DNA from 3 places in the Neorhizobium sp. NPDC001467 genome. Region 3 is predicted to be linked to each of the others. Evidence: predicted binding sites of a transcription regulator. Region 3 holds the regulator's gene; each other region holds the start of a gene.
What was found. Region 3 encodes LexA, which represses DNA repair genes until DNA is damaged. Its sites were predicted from a motif close to TGTTCNNNNTGTGTTCNG; they were not measured.
Positions count from the first base shown of each region.

Region 1 (4,591 bases), on a different contig from region 3:
TTTTGGAATTTGCTTCGGATTGGCCGCCAGCTGTGCCGGCGTAGTTGTGCAGCTTGTAAGCGCAAGCGTTAGCGCTGCGGCAATGTACGGCCGCGCCTTTTTTACGAAAGTCACCCTAATTCCCCCTAAAGCCCTTTCAGAAGGTGACACAACCATGCGGAGAGTCTAGGGGGTGGCGCGCTGCTACCCAGGGATTTTCAGTTCATTTTTGGTATCGAACTTCTCGGCTCAGTCACGCGGTATCATTCTGACTGATATCTTGTTGCCGGCACGGTTGCCGCAAGGTTTGCAACGGAACCGACGACTGACGTCAGCGACCGTGGCAGATGGGCCAAATAACTGTTTGATACGGCTCCAGTAGACCTTCCCGGAATGTCCGCACTTGCCGCAGCTGCCGACCATAACGTGCCAATCGGCAAGTTCATGCACGCCGTCTGTTACCGCCAGGTCAATGCTGCGGGCGTGCTTCATCATGGATCCTCGACAACGAAGCTGACTGCCCAGCCAGCACCCACGTAACGACCGCTCGCCATGCGTCCGATCTCAAGGAACATCAGCGCATCAGCGATTTCATCCGGCCGGTCCACGTTCTTGTTCAGGAACTCTTCCACCTCGCTGCCGGGCACAACCTCATCGATCACGTGGTCTCCGCGAGTAAAATGCAGATGGATCATTCGGTCGTCGTTATTCATTTCCGGCATGCTCGCCTCCATCAATCAGGATCTGCGCACTTAGCAGGCAGGGGAAACACGCCTCACACTCGTCAGTTCCTGCACGGTCGCAGCCCATCGAAAGAATGCGTCGAAGTTGGGCAAACGCAACGCCGGCCCCGAATTTCTTCACGAGCGCCTTACGTTCGAAAATGCCCTGACGCGCGCAGCGGCGGCACCGGATGTCGATCCGATCGCCACGGAAATCCCGGAGCGTTGTCATATTGCCCTCACGATCGGAAGTTCTGAAATCCGCGTCGTGTAGCGCGGCGTGCGCATGTCGGCTTTCGTCTCGAAGGACCGGCGAAAACCTTCAGAGGCCAGCACCACCGTCTTCTTGCCCCAGCGATCGTTGACCGCATCCAGCGCCATCGACAGCTTTGCAGCGGTTGCGCTTTCGTGGGCGAATAGATCGGCCGGCGCCAGCTCCTCCGCTATAAGGTCATCAAGAATGACGCCTGCCTTCGTATAGGCGAATCCATTGCCGCCGGGATCGCCGGGCCAACCTCGTTCGACGCTCCGTAGGGCGGCGTCGACCAGCGCGAAAGTCGTGTTCGACGGCGGCGACAGCTTGGCCGATCGCGAGACGCTGTTCTGGCGCGTGCCGTTGTGCGGATTGGTATGGAAGAACGTGGTGATGTGGCTGGCCACCAGCCCGTGGCGCCGTAGCTTTTCCGCGGCGCGTGTCGCGTGCGCAGTTACGGCCTGGTTGAGAACCGCCAGCGTCGTCATCGGCGTGCCCGCCGATCGCGTCACTGCCATCCCTTTGCGTTGCGGCTCGACATCCTGGATCTCAATGCAACGGACGCCCTGCAGCTCGGCCACCGTTCGCTCCAGCACGACGGTGCCCAGTTTGCGGGCCAAAAGCATAGGCATGTCCCGCAGTTCCGCTACGGTGTTGATGCCGGCCGCACGCAGCTTGGCCGTCGTTTGCCGGCCGACACCCCAGACCTCGGATACGTCCGTGCGGGTCATGCAAAATTCGGCAACATCCCGATTGCTTAGATCGCACACGCCGCCAAAGACGGGGTTTTTTTTGGCGATGAAGTTGGCGAACTTCGCCAGCGTCTTGGTTGGTCCTATGCCAACGCATGTCGGCATGCCGACCTCCCGGCGAACCGTCATTCGCATTTCTGCGGCATGATCGAGCATACGGCCGCCGAAGCCGCTGAGATCGACGAAGGTCTCATCGATCGAATAGACCTCGGTCACAGGTGAGAACCGGCCGATGACAGTCGCAACCCGGCGGCTGATATCGCCGTAGAGCGTGTAGTTTGAGGACAGCAGGCGAATGCCATGCTCTTTCGTCTTCTCCCGAAAGAAGTGCGCGGGATCGCCCATCTTGATGCCCAGCACCTTCGCCTCGTCGGATCGGGCGATGGCGCACCCGTCATTGTTCGACAGCACCACCACCGGCCGGCCGTGCAGCTTCGGGTCGAACAGGCGCTCGCAGGAAACATAGAAATTGTTGCAGTCGATCAGGGCAATTGGATCGGCCATTTTAATCCACCGCATAGCGGCGGGCGATGCCCGCAACGACGCCATAGATCTCGGTCGATTCTGATACGGCAATTGGCGGGTAGCGTTCCTCTGATCGTGCCTCCAGCCATAGCCGGCCGTCGCGTCGGGTGAGTAGCTTCAGCAGCATGTCACCGTTGTGGAGCGCCAGTACCGTTCGGCCTGGCTGCACCTTGCCGGCGCGATCGACGGCGACGAAGTCTCCATCCATGATCCCTGCACCCGACATCGAGTTGCCGCTGACGCGGTACCAGAATGTTGCGTGTTCGTGCCGGATCATCCAGGCAATAAGATCAACAGGGCTTTCCAGGTCATCGCCGGCCGGCGAGGGGAAGCCGGCGGATACGGTGAGGTTCGATGATCGGACTTCACGACGGATGTACTCAATCGATACCGGTTCCAGAATGGCGGCTGAAATGGGCACGCGAATACTCCTTCACGCCGAAGCGCGTTGCATCAGTTGAACATGTGGTGGGAGCACTCGCCGCCAAACGGCCCCGCGTGTTCCTAGTATGTTCTGGTTTGCATTGGAGTCAATCAGTTCTAGCTAAAAATTAGGTGAGCCTTTGTCAGTATGACATTCGGCTGCTCGCCAGCTTTCCTGGCCGATTCTTGGTCTGCGAACTTTCTGCGGATTTCGTATTTCGTCCCGCGGAAGAAGATCGTCAGCAGTTCCTGTCAACCCATCAATTTCGGCTTCAACGACCACGCCTTCTGACTTTGCCACAAGGGCCATGCGCTTCAATACGGCAACGCCTATCGCGGTTTTCCTTGTCATCATCGCTCTTCTCGTCGCGATCCTTGATCAGAGCTGGATGCGCTCTTTCTTGACGGCTGGTTTTTCAGATGCGGGCGAGACGTCCGGCGCCACTCGGATGATGGTCCCGTCGATCTCAATTTCGACTCGCATGCCTGTCTTTTTCGCGACCATTGCCATACGCATCAAGTCGGACGTCTTGATAATCGCCTTTGTTGTCATGGCCTATTCGACCCGGGCGTCTTGCGCTTCTTCCGCCCCGGTGGGACGAGGCCCTCAAGGAATAGTTTCTCGCGTATCCTGTCAGCCTCAGACATTGTCGAACCTCGATTAAGTATCTCATCGACCCTGTTCCCGCCTTCTGATGGAAGGTCAGTAAACGCCGCATCGAGACCTATGCGGTCCCAAATCACGCGACCGTCGATGCGCTTTGGCCTCGGCATACGCCGATCGGCAACCATCTCGTCAAACTTCGTGGTGCCAACGCCGACATAGCGGGCGGCCTCTTCGCGCGACATGCCGCGGGGAGGGTAGGAAAAGGCATCAGAGATTTTTGTGGTCATGTCTGGGATTTCCGTGGGAGAAAGGACAGGATCGCGTTCCTCTACCACCTCGCGCCGGATGCGCATTAGCTTACCTACCCGAAATGCGGGAAGCTCGCCACTTTCGATCATTTTTCGAATGTGCCGCTCCGAGCAGCTCCAGCGCTCGGCAAGAGTCTTAGGCGTAAAGACTTCGGGCATCGCTGCTTCACTATTTACGTTACAGAACGATCAGCCTGCATTTGGTCGATTTCAGTCGATCTCCCGCCAGCGTGTTACCTCAAACATCTCGGCAAAGCCTTCACGGTGATATTGCAGCCGCATCTTCGGTTGCCTCCCGCGTGGCCCTGTCCCAAAACGTCCCGCTGGCTTGAGCGATCCCGTTTCGATTGATCGGTTGTCCCGCTCATACTCGATTTCCCTATCGAGAGGCGGTTCCGTTTTCTGCCATTCCGTCATCGATCTTCCCCCTCTGGATTCTTCATCAGCATCAATTCGGGCCTGTCTTCGCGCCAACGCTCTAACTAGCGCGTGAAGCGGGTTGTCAGAACCATTCCCTGCATCTGCCATTGCGATGACCTTCAGTGCGGACGGGGATATGCGCGAGATGCTTCCTATATGCTTCCTGTGGAAAACAATGCTGTGACTGAGATCGGCCAGAAGCCTTGGAAAATATGGCGCACCCGGCAGGATTCGAACCTGCGACCTTTGGAATCGGAATCCAACACTCTATCCAGCTGAGCTACGGGTGCTAACCGTTCCGGCGATGACTCGCCGGTGACCGATGCATGGTTCTTAGCCTAGCTCGGCAAAGGCTTCAATGCCAATAGCGACCGCGGCAGGGGAAAAATCATGCGGGTGCCGAAAGCCTCGTTCGTCCTCACTGGTCGGAAGCGCCGAGCGGGCTGTGGTCATCGATGCGGCCCGGGTAAAACTGCTTTTGCCGGTCGCGGCGTCTTGCAATTTGGCGGCGCAGGCGAAATACCGGCGCGGGGGCCGCGTTTCTGCAGGCCGCAGGAGGACGCCGTCCATGATCGATCCGAACCATCCTTTCTATGATGCGC
Region 1 is NZ_JBNNPS010000001.1:481,928-486,518, forward strand. It holds gene ACQKKX_RS02495 (hypothetical protein) at 471-701, opposite strand; gene ACQKKX_RS02500 (Y-family DNA polymerase) at 930-2,255, opposite strand; gene ACQKKX_RS02505 (LexA family protein) at 2,212-2,652, opposite strand; gene ACQKKX_RS02510 (hypothetical protein) at 3,034-3,207, opposite strand; partial or broken gene ACQKKX_RS02515 (helix-turn-helix transcriptional regulator) at 3,342-3,548, opposite strand; partial or broken gene ACQKKX_RS02520 (excisionase family DNA-binding protein) at 3,597-3,728, opposite strand; tRNA gene ACQKKX_RS02525 (tRNA-Arg) at 4,203-4,279, opposite strand; gene ACQKKX_RS02530 (hypothetical protein) at 4,323-4,559, opposite strand; gene ACQKKX_RS02535 (DUF3329 domain-containing protein) at 4,558-4,591, shown strand, end outside.
Region 1: the regulator LexA is predicted to act here: its motif matches at 2,731-2,748, upstream of ACQKKX_RS02505 (LexA family protein).

Region 2 (4,591 bases), on a different contig from region 3:
ATCCACCACCTCCTCCTCGACGAGAGCGCTTGCGACCTGCTTCTCTTCCAGCGGCTCGGCCATTATCGCTACCAACACCATCCGCTCGATGCCGAAACCCGGGTCGATCTTCTCGATACGGTCGCAGAGCAGCTTTGCCAGCCGTGCCGGATCACGCACGGGCTTCGCAAGCCCGGCACGAAGACACTGGCGGCTATTGTCGACCCGGTGGATGATGAGGTCAGAGCGGCGCACACCCAGTCCCCTCTCCTCAAGCTTTGCCGTCAACTGCCCCACCAGCCGCCGCACATATTTGGCAATGGTCTCAGCGGCACCGATGGGCTCCTGGAAGTTCCTCGCCACCTCCACCAGTTGCGGTGTGCGCAGCGGCTCGATAGGTTCTGCAAGACGACCAAAGAGCTGATCGAGGCGGCGACCGACTTCCGGACCAAACCGCAGTGTGAGTGGCGCACGCGGCAGGGCGGACAGTTCGCCCACCGTTTCCACGCCCAGCACGCGCAGTCCCTGGATCGTGTCCGGGGGCAGCCGCAGACAATGGATCGGAAGCCCTGTCACCGCCTTCGCGACGTCGCCTCGCGGCACCACCACCGTCTCGGCACTCGTTAACCGCGCCAGTGCATGGGCCGCACCCCAGGTGTCGGCCACAGCGGCACGGGCTGTCAGGCCTTTGCCCCTTAGACCATTGACGATGCCGGAGATCAGCAGCTCCTCACCGCCCTGGAGGTGATCGGCTCCTTCGGTATCCATGACGATGCCATCGGCACCATCGACCGCAACAACGGGGGTGTATTGCCGAAGCGCCCATAGCGCCAACCGCTCGACGGCTGCCGCATCCGCAACCGGATCGGCGTCTAACATATGAAGGTTTGCCACCATGGCCTGTGCCTTGCTGGCCGCCATGCCGACCTTCAGGCCAAGCTTGCGGGCAGCAGTGTCGGCGGCCGATATCCAGCGCTTCGAGCCACTGCGGGAGATGACGACAAGCGGCTGGTCAACCGGCACGGCTCCCGCGCCATGCCTGCGAATCCGATCCGTCGGCAGATAGGGGAAATGAACAGACACGACCCTTGGCATCGCAGGCTCCTAACTCAAACTCGGCACATTCTCCCGCCTTTACCCGCATCAGCTCTGCCAGCCATCGCGCCCGTCCAACACCTGCGACGGGCAGAGCCGCAGACGGCAGGACACTGATCCGCCAGCGTGTGGTGGAGGCTGTCGGCTGGCCATAGTCGGATGCTTCCGTCTGCCGCCGCCAACGGCGCACGACGAGGCCAAGCGTCCCGGTCTTCTCGGCGGCGAGCTGCAGGCGTCGCGACGCCGTCATCGGCAGCCTCACCAGTTCACCGACGACTGCCGCCAGTCCTCCGAAGGACAGTCCCTCTTCCATGGAAGCGAGCACATCCTCCTCCCGGTCCGCCTCGCAGTAGATGACGCGATCCGGGTGAAGCCCTGCCTGCGAAAGGGCTGGTGCGAAGAGGTCCGGCCGCGTCAGGCACCACAGGACCTTTCCCTTCGACCGTGCCGCGATGCCTGCCGTGAACAAGGCCGCCGCCGCGCCGTCCACAGTACCCGCTCCGCCGCCTGCGACCTCATGCAGGGCTCCATAAGCAAGTCCTCCGCCTGGCAGTCGCTCGTCCACCTCCGGCACACCGAAGGGCAGCACCAGCGCCTTGCGCGACACGCTGCCTTCCAGATGCGCGATCCGGTCTCTTAAGTCCTCGATAACCCTTGAGGATCGGGCATGCGACATCGTTCACGATCCTCCTCAAGGCTCGCGTGGCACGGGACTTCATGTCCCAAAGAATGTTGATGTTCGCTATCTGTTCCGCTACGAGGGAAGAGTCAAGCGGAGTCAAAACAGGACAGGAACTCAGCATTTTAGCTGGAGCGAAGATTCATCCTGATGAATCAGCCTGGTAACGGCTCTGCGACCGTCACGGAGGTCGCAAAGATTCTTTTTTGGCTGCCTCAACATGAGTCGAAGCCTGTGGATGGGCGTCAATGAGGAAGGGCATGAGCAAGACAAAGTCGAAGCCGCTGGACCTGAACGCCACGCTGCGTCAGGTGCGCCATGCCGTCATCGCGGTGGAGTGCGCTGCCTGCGGCCGCTCCGGCCAGCTCGACCGCGCGATCCTTGTCAGGAAGCATGGCGCGAGCATCACCTTCGCACGGCTGCGCAGGATCGCAGCAATGGGCTGCGACCGCCTGGTGAGTACAGACGGCGACCGCTGCCAGACACGCTTTCCATGCCTCGACGCGGAATCGTAGTGCAATGACGGACGTGGTCGATCAGGAAGCGGGATCATGCGAGCAGGAGCAGGCAAGTCCCGCTCGCGTCCGCAAGATCATCCATGTTGACATGGATGCCTTCTATGCCTCGGTCGAGCAGCGCGACAATCCCGAGCTTCGAGGCAGGCCGGTGGCTGTCGGGCATGGAGAGGCACGCGGGGTTGTCGCGGCGGCTAGTTATGAAGCTCGCAAGTTCGGCGTCCACTCGGCCATGGCATCGGTCACGGCGCTGCGGAAATGTCCTGGCCTGATCTTTGTGCGTCCGCGCTTCGACGTCTACAAGGCGGTGTCACTGCAGATCAGGGAAATCTTTGCGGAATACACGACGCTTATCGAGCCCCTCTCGCTCGACGAAGCCTATCTTGATGTGACGGAGAACCTGAAGGGACATGAGATCGCCACGGAGATCGCCAAGGAAATCCGGGCGAAGATCAAAGAGGTCACGGGGCTCAATGCCTCCGCTGGTATCTCGTATTGCAAGTTCCTGGCCAAGACGGCTTCCGACCTCAACAAGCCGAACGGTCAGGCGGTGATCACGCCAAGGAACGGGCCAAAGTTCATGGAGGCGCTGCCGATCAAGAAGTTTCATGGCGTGGGTCCGGCAACAGCCGAGAAGATGCATCGCCTCGGCATCGAGACAGGTGCAGACCTGAAGTCCAAGTCGCTCGACTTCCTCCTTCAGCACTTCGGCAAGTCGGGCCCCTACTTCTATGGCCTGTCACGCGGGATCGACGAGCGCCAGGTCCGCTCGAACCGGGTTCGCAAGTCCGTGGGCGCCGAAGACACGTTCCGGCAGGACATCCACAGCCTGGAGGCGGCGCAGACAGAGATCATTCCGCTGGTCGACAAGGTCTGGCGCTACTGCGATGCCAATGACATCCGCCCACGTACGGTCACGGTCAAGATCAAGTATGCCGACTTCAGGCAGGTCACCCGCAGCCGCTCCACGAGTGCGCCGATCTCATCTGCCGCCATCATCCGGGACATCTGCGACACCATCCTGGCAGACGAGTTCCCCAGCGACAAAGGCGTGAGGCTCTTGGGTGTCACCCTCTCCTCGCTTGAGCGAGCTGACAACGTGGACGTATCGGGTCAGCAGTTCGACCTGGGACTGTAAGAACACGAACTATACGATACCATGCGCGAATAATTCTTCCTGCCGAGGTGAGAGGATGTGCAATCTCTACAACGTCACAACAAACCAGCAGGCCTTGAGAGACATCACCAAGGCCATGGATCGCCTCGGCAATCTGCAGCCATCGCTGGACGTCTATCCGGATCGGCCGGGGCCGATCATTCGCAACACGCCGGACGGCCGGGAGATGGCGATGCTGACCTGGGGCATGCCGACACCGCCGACCATCCTGCAAGGCAAGCCGGACTGTGGCGTCACCAACATCCGCAACGCTACCTCCCCGCACTGGCGCAAGTGGCTCGGCCTGATGAACCGCTGCCTCGTGCCGTGGACAACGTTCTGCGAGTACGAGGACACGAAGCCGAAGAAGACCAAGCGCTGGTTCGCCATCAACGAGAGCAAGCCTATAGCGTTCTTCGCAGGCATGTGGACGACGTGGAGCGGCACGCGCGGCTCGATGAAGACGCCGCGTGAGGGCGAGCACGAGGTCTATGCCTTCCTCACCTGCGAGCCAAACAGCGTCGTTGGCCCGATCCACCCGAAGGCCATGCCCGTCATCCTGACCACGGAGGAGGAGCTGGACGTCTGGATGCGAGCGCCATGGGACGAGGCAAAGGCCCTGCAGCGCCCTCTCCCGGACGACCGCTTGATCCTTCTGCCCGTGCAGGAGCGCCAAGAGCCGCAGGGAGCGCTGCTGTAGGTGGAACGGAATCTGGCGGATGTGATTGACTGACCGATCAGGAGGAGCCGCTGATGCCAGCTCATGTGGAAGAATACCGAGGCTATCGCATCGCCATCTATAGCCCTTCGCACCACTACGCCGTCATGAGTCCTCCAGGCAGCAACTCGGTGATGGACCTGAGGGACCGAATACCTCGCTCGACGGCGGCAGAGGGCCGCGAGCTGTGCCTTCAACGCGCGAAGGCTCTGGTCGACGAGCTGACGTCATGAGCGATGAAGGAAAGCAGATCAGCGACGGTATCCATGTCAACCACTGGTGCTGCATCGACGGCTGCGGTGAATGGGGCGGGTTCGGGCATAGCCGAAGTAAAGCGGAAAAGGTGATCTGGTGGTGTTGGGAGCACTATCCGCACAAGCCCAACAAGGCCCAATCCGAAGCGGCGGACATCGCTGACATGATCGGCAGGAAGTGAGGGAGAGATGACG
Region 2 is NZ_JBNNPS010000001.1:962,953-967,543, reverse strand. It holds gene ACQKKX_RS04865 (Y-family DNA polymerase) at 1-1,074, opposite strand, end outside; gene ACQKKX_RS04860 (ImuA family protein) at 992-1,750, opposite strand; gene ACQKKX_RS04855 (hypothetical protein) at 2,014-2,268, shown strand; gene dinB (DNA polymerase IV) at 2,360-3,406, shown strand; gene ACQKKX_RS04845 (SOS response-associated peptidase) at 3,462-4,124, shown strand; gene ACQKKX_RS04840 (hypothetical protein) at 4,372-4,578, shown strand; gene ACQKKX_RS04835 (hypothetical protein) at 4,586-4,591, shown strand, end outside.
Region 2: the regulator LexA is predicted to act here: its motif matches at 1,811-1,828, upstream of ACQKKX_RS04860 (ImuA family protein).

Region 3 (4,591 bases):
GTTTGCGGCAACCGTTGCGCTGGTCGCCGGCTATTCCGCCTGGAGCCGAGGGCGCGCCGATGACGACGACCCGCCCTGGCGCCCGGCGGCGTTGAAACCGGTATTTGCGGTCGGCAGCCTGTTTGCCGGCGTCTTTGTGACCTCGCTGATCGGCGCCCTGTCGACCGCGATCTTCTCGATCGACCATTTCCACCGCGTCGCCACTTATGGGCTGGCCGCCAATCTGGCGGCCATGCCGTTCGTCTCCTTCGTGGTCATGCCATTCGGCCTTATCGCAATGCTGTTGATGCCGGTCGGGCTGGATGGGCCGTTCCTGCAGGTGATGGGAACGGGGCTCGACGGTGTCATCATCATTGCCAAGACGGTCGCCGGCTGGGGTGGCGATGTCTCCGTCGGCCGCCAACCCGCGGCCTTCCTTCCGGTCGCAACGCTCGGTTTCCTGGTGCTCACCCTGCCGCGCACCCGCCTGTCCGTCATCGGGCTTCCGGTGGTTGCCGCCGCATTGTTGCTGTCGTGGCAGGCCAGGCGGGAGCCGGCGCCCGACCTCCTTGTTTCCGAGGATGCCAGCCTTGTCGCCATTCTAAATGCGGGCGAAGTGGCAGCTAGCCGCACGCGCCCACCGAACTTCATTTATGCGCAATGGAAACATGCTCTTTCCTTGCCGCAGGCCACGCCCCCGACATTGCTTGATGTCTCGGAACCAGGCGCCTCGAAGGCCGTGGCCATACAATCCCGAGCCTTTGAACCCAGGCCGCAGCGACCGACCGATGTGCGAAAGGCGCCCGCACAGGAGGCGACGCCCGGTACGAAAACGACAAACGCCGTCTCCGTTGCATCCACTGCAATGTTGACAGGAGGGAACGAACCGGGACTTAGCGTGACCTTGACAGACGGAGAAGCCGGGAACCGCGAAGCGACCGGAACGGAGGGCGCTCCTGTGACGGTGGACGTGGTCGGCACAGGAGCCGAGGCAGACATCGCGTCAAAGCCCATTGTCGGCACCAAGTCCGTGATGGCGCCAAAGCCCAGCGCGGGGGCCAAGGCGGAAGTTACGCCAACGGCGACCGGAGAGGTCAAGGATCAGTTCGGGGTAAGCGCGACGCCGAAAGCGCCAGCCACGCGTCGGCCGCCACTGACACCGGAAGAAATCACCCGTGCTCGGCAGTCGATGCAAAAGGCACTCGCTACCGGAGCAAACGCCTTTACCTGCGCCGGGCGCTCATGGTGCGTAGCGCATCCGCCCAATGGTCCGACAATTGCCGTAGTGGAGGATGCGCGATTTGCCGGAGCGGCCTGCGATGTGGCGCAGGTCGTCATCGCTGCGCGTGCCCGTTACCCACGCTGCCGATCCGGCGCAATGATGATCAATGGTGAGGCGCTGAGACGCACAGGCGCGCTCGAAATTCGTTTCAACCGATCCGCCGATCCGCGCGGATGGTCCGTGGCTGCGGCCAAAGCCGGTGCGGCCCGATCATGGGACAGGCACCGCCATTATGACTGGCGACGCAACCTGTATGACGCGGGCCTGCAGGAACCGCTGCGGTCCCTCGTCGGCGCAACCGATTTCAATGATAGCGGCGAATGAGGCCGACCAGCTTTCCCTGCACCTTGACCCGTTCCTGCGGGAAAATACGCGTCTCATAGGCGGGATTGGCAGCTTCGAGTGCAATCGATGCGCCCTTGCGGCGGAACCGCTTGAGCGTCGCCTCTTCATCATCGACCAGCGCCACGACGATATCGCCCGGCGTTGCGGTATTGCCGTTGCGGATGATGACGGTGTCGCCATCCAGAATGCCGGCCTCGATCATCGAATCGCCGCGCACTTCCAGAGCATAATGCTCGCCGTTACCGAGCATTTCCGGCGGCACGGCGATTTCATGCGTCGTGTTCTGGATTGCCGAGATCGGCACACCGGCTGCGATGCGCCCCATCACCGGCACGGTGGTTGCCGACATCCGATCGTTGACGGCCGGCGGTGACGTGGCCGGCTTTACCGGTGCCACCTTGCCGAGACTGCCTTCGATGACGCTTGGTGCGAAAGGCTTGCGCGGCTGCGGCGCGCTATTATAGGCCTCCGGCAGCTTGATGACTTCCAGCGCACGGGCGCGGTTCGGCAGACGCCGGATGAAGCCGCGTTCCTCCAGCGCCGTGATCAATCGATGAATGCCCGATTTGGACGCCAGGTCCAGTGCATCCTTCATTTCGTCGAAAGACGGAGGAACGCCGGACTCCTTCATCCGTTCGTGAATAAACAGAAGCAGTTCCTGCTGTTTGCGGGTGAGCATGGCCGGGTCCTTGAATCGGAAACAAATCCAGAACAGACACTATATGTTCCATGTGTGTTCCGCAAGAGCATAAAATTGGGAGCGGCAAAGCCGTAGCTTTCTGCGCAAAGGGCGGGATGATCTATCTTGCCGTGACATGCGCGATGCTTGCTGCTAATGACGCGGTTACGAACAAGGCGACCACGACATCAGCCGTGATCCCATGCTTGGATATTTGACGTGCTTTTGAGGAGTGAACATGGCTGTCAGCGCCAAGGCCGAAGTAACCGTCGGCGAGGGGGCCAAGCAGGTCCTGTTTTCCAATAGCAAGAAGCTCTCGCTCATTGCCGGCCCCTGTCAGATGGAAAGCCGGGATCATGCTTTCATGATCGCTGGCACGCTGTCGGAACTGTGCGAAAAGCTCGGCATCGGCCTCGTTTACAAATCCTCGTTCGACAAGGCCAACCGCACCTCGATTGCCGGCAAGCGTGGCATCGGGCTGGAAAGTGCGATGGAAATCTTTGCCGATCTCAAGGCGGAATTCGGGTTTCCGGTGCTGACCGACATTCACACCGAAGAGCAATGCGAGGTCGTTGCCCGGACGGTCGATATTCTGCAGATCCCAGCCTTCCTGTCGCGTCAGACCGATCTTCTGGTCGCTGCCGCAAAGACCGGCCGCGCCATCAATGTCAAAAAGGGCCAGTTCCTGGCACCGTGGGACATGAAGAACGTACAGGCCAAGTTCACGGAAAGCGGCAATGGCAACGTCCTTTTGTGCGAGCGCGGCGCCTCGTTCGGTTACAATACGCTGGTGTCCGACATGCGCTCGCTGCCGATCATGGCGTCGCTCGGCTCGCCCGTCGTGTTCGATGCAACCCATTCCGTGCAGCAGCCGGGTGGGCAGGGCGGTTCGAGCGGGGGGCAGCGCGAATTCGTCGAAACGCTGGCGCGCGCCGCAGTGGCGGTCGGTGTTGCCGGCGTCTTCATCGAAACCCATGAGGATCCGGATAATGCACCGTCGGATGGGCCCAATATGGTGCATCTGAAGGATATGCCGAAGCTGCTTGAGAAGCTGCTGGCGCTCGATGCCATTGCCAAGGCTGCATAAGGCGCGGGGGCGGTATGTGACCCCTTGCCCCCATCCAAAGCCGACACATCCGGGCTGTAAAAGAGCCGACCTGTAATTGCCCTGTCATTGAATGTGAGCCATTTTCAGTGACCGCATGACGTCAACCTGAGGAGAGACCATTGACCGCCATTACCGATATCATTGCCCGCGAAATCCTCGACAGCCGCGGCAACGCGACCGTTGAGGTCGACGTCTATCTCGAAGACGGTACGATGGGCCGTGCCGCCGTCCCCTCGGGCGCTTCTACCGGCGCGCACGAAGCCGTCGAGCTCCGCGATGGCGGCAGCCGTTACGGCGGCAAGGGCGTGCTGAAGGCCGTGGAGGCCGTCAATACTGAAATTTTTGACGCCATTGGCGGTTTCGACGCCGAAAGCCAGATCCATGTCGACAAGACCATGATCGCGCTCGACGGCACGCCGAACAAGTCACGCCTTGGCGCCAACGCCATTCTGGGCGTCTCGCTTGCCGTCGCCAAGGCTGCCGCCGAATCGTCCGGCCTGCCGCTTTACCGCTATATTGGCGGTGCAGCCGCCCACGTCCTGCCGGTCCCGATGATGAACATCATCAATGGCGGCGCCCATGCCGACAACCCCATCGATTTCCAGGAATTCATGGTCCTGCCGGTTGGTGCGGAAACGCTGGCGGATGCCGTGCGCATCGGCTCGGAAATCTTCCATGTCCTGAAGAAGGAACTCGGCGCTCAGGGTCACAATACCAATGTTGGCGACGAAGGCGGCTTTGCGCCGGGCCTCAAGAGCGCGCCGGAAGCGCTCGATTTCATCATGAAGTCTGTCGAAAAGGCCGGCTACAAGCCGGGTGAGGACGTGTTCCTTGCCCTGGATTGCGCCTCGACCGAATTCTTCAAGAACGGCAAGTACGAGATGGAAGGCGAGGGCCGCACGCTCGAGCCGGAAGCCATGGCCGATTACCTGGCGGAACTCGCCGGTCGCTACCCGATCATCTCGATCGAGGACGGCATGGCCGAAGACGATTGGGCTGGCTGGAAGTACCTGACCGACAAGATCGGCGACAAGGTGCAACTGGTCGGAGACGATCTGTTCGTCACCAACTCGGCCCGTCTGCGCGACGGCATCAAGATGGGCACCGCAAACTCGATCCTCGTCAAGGTCAATCAGATCGGTTCGCTGACCGAAACGCTCGACGCCGTCGAGACGGCACATAAGGCGCGTTACACCGC
Region 3 is NZ_JBNNPS010000003.1:208,649-213,239, forward strand. It holds gene ACQKKX_RS09490 (ComEC/Rec2 family competence protein) at 1-1,585, shown strand, start outside; gene lexA (transcriptional repressor LexA) at 1,566-2,285, opposite strand; gene kdsA (3-deoxy-8-phosphooctulonate synthase) at 2,524-3,372, shown strand; gene eno (phosphopyruvate hydratase) at 3,513-4,591, shown strand, end outside.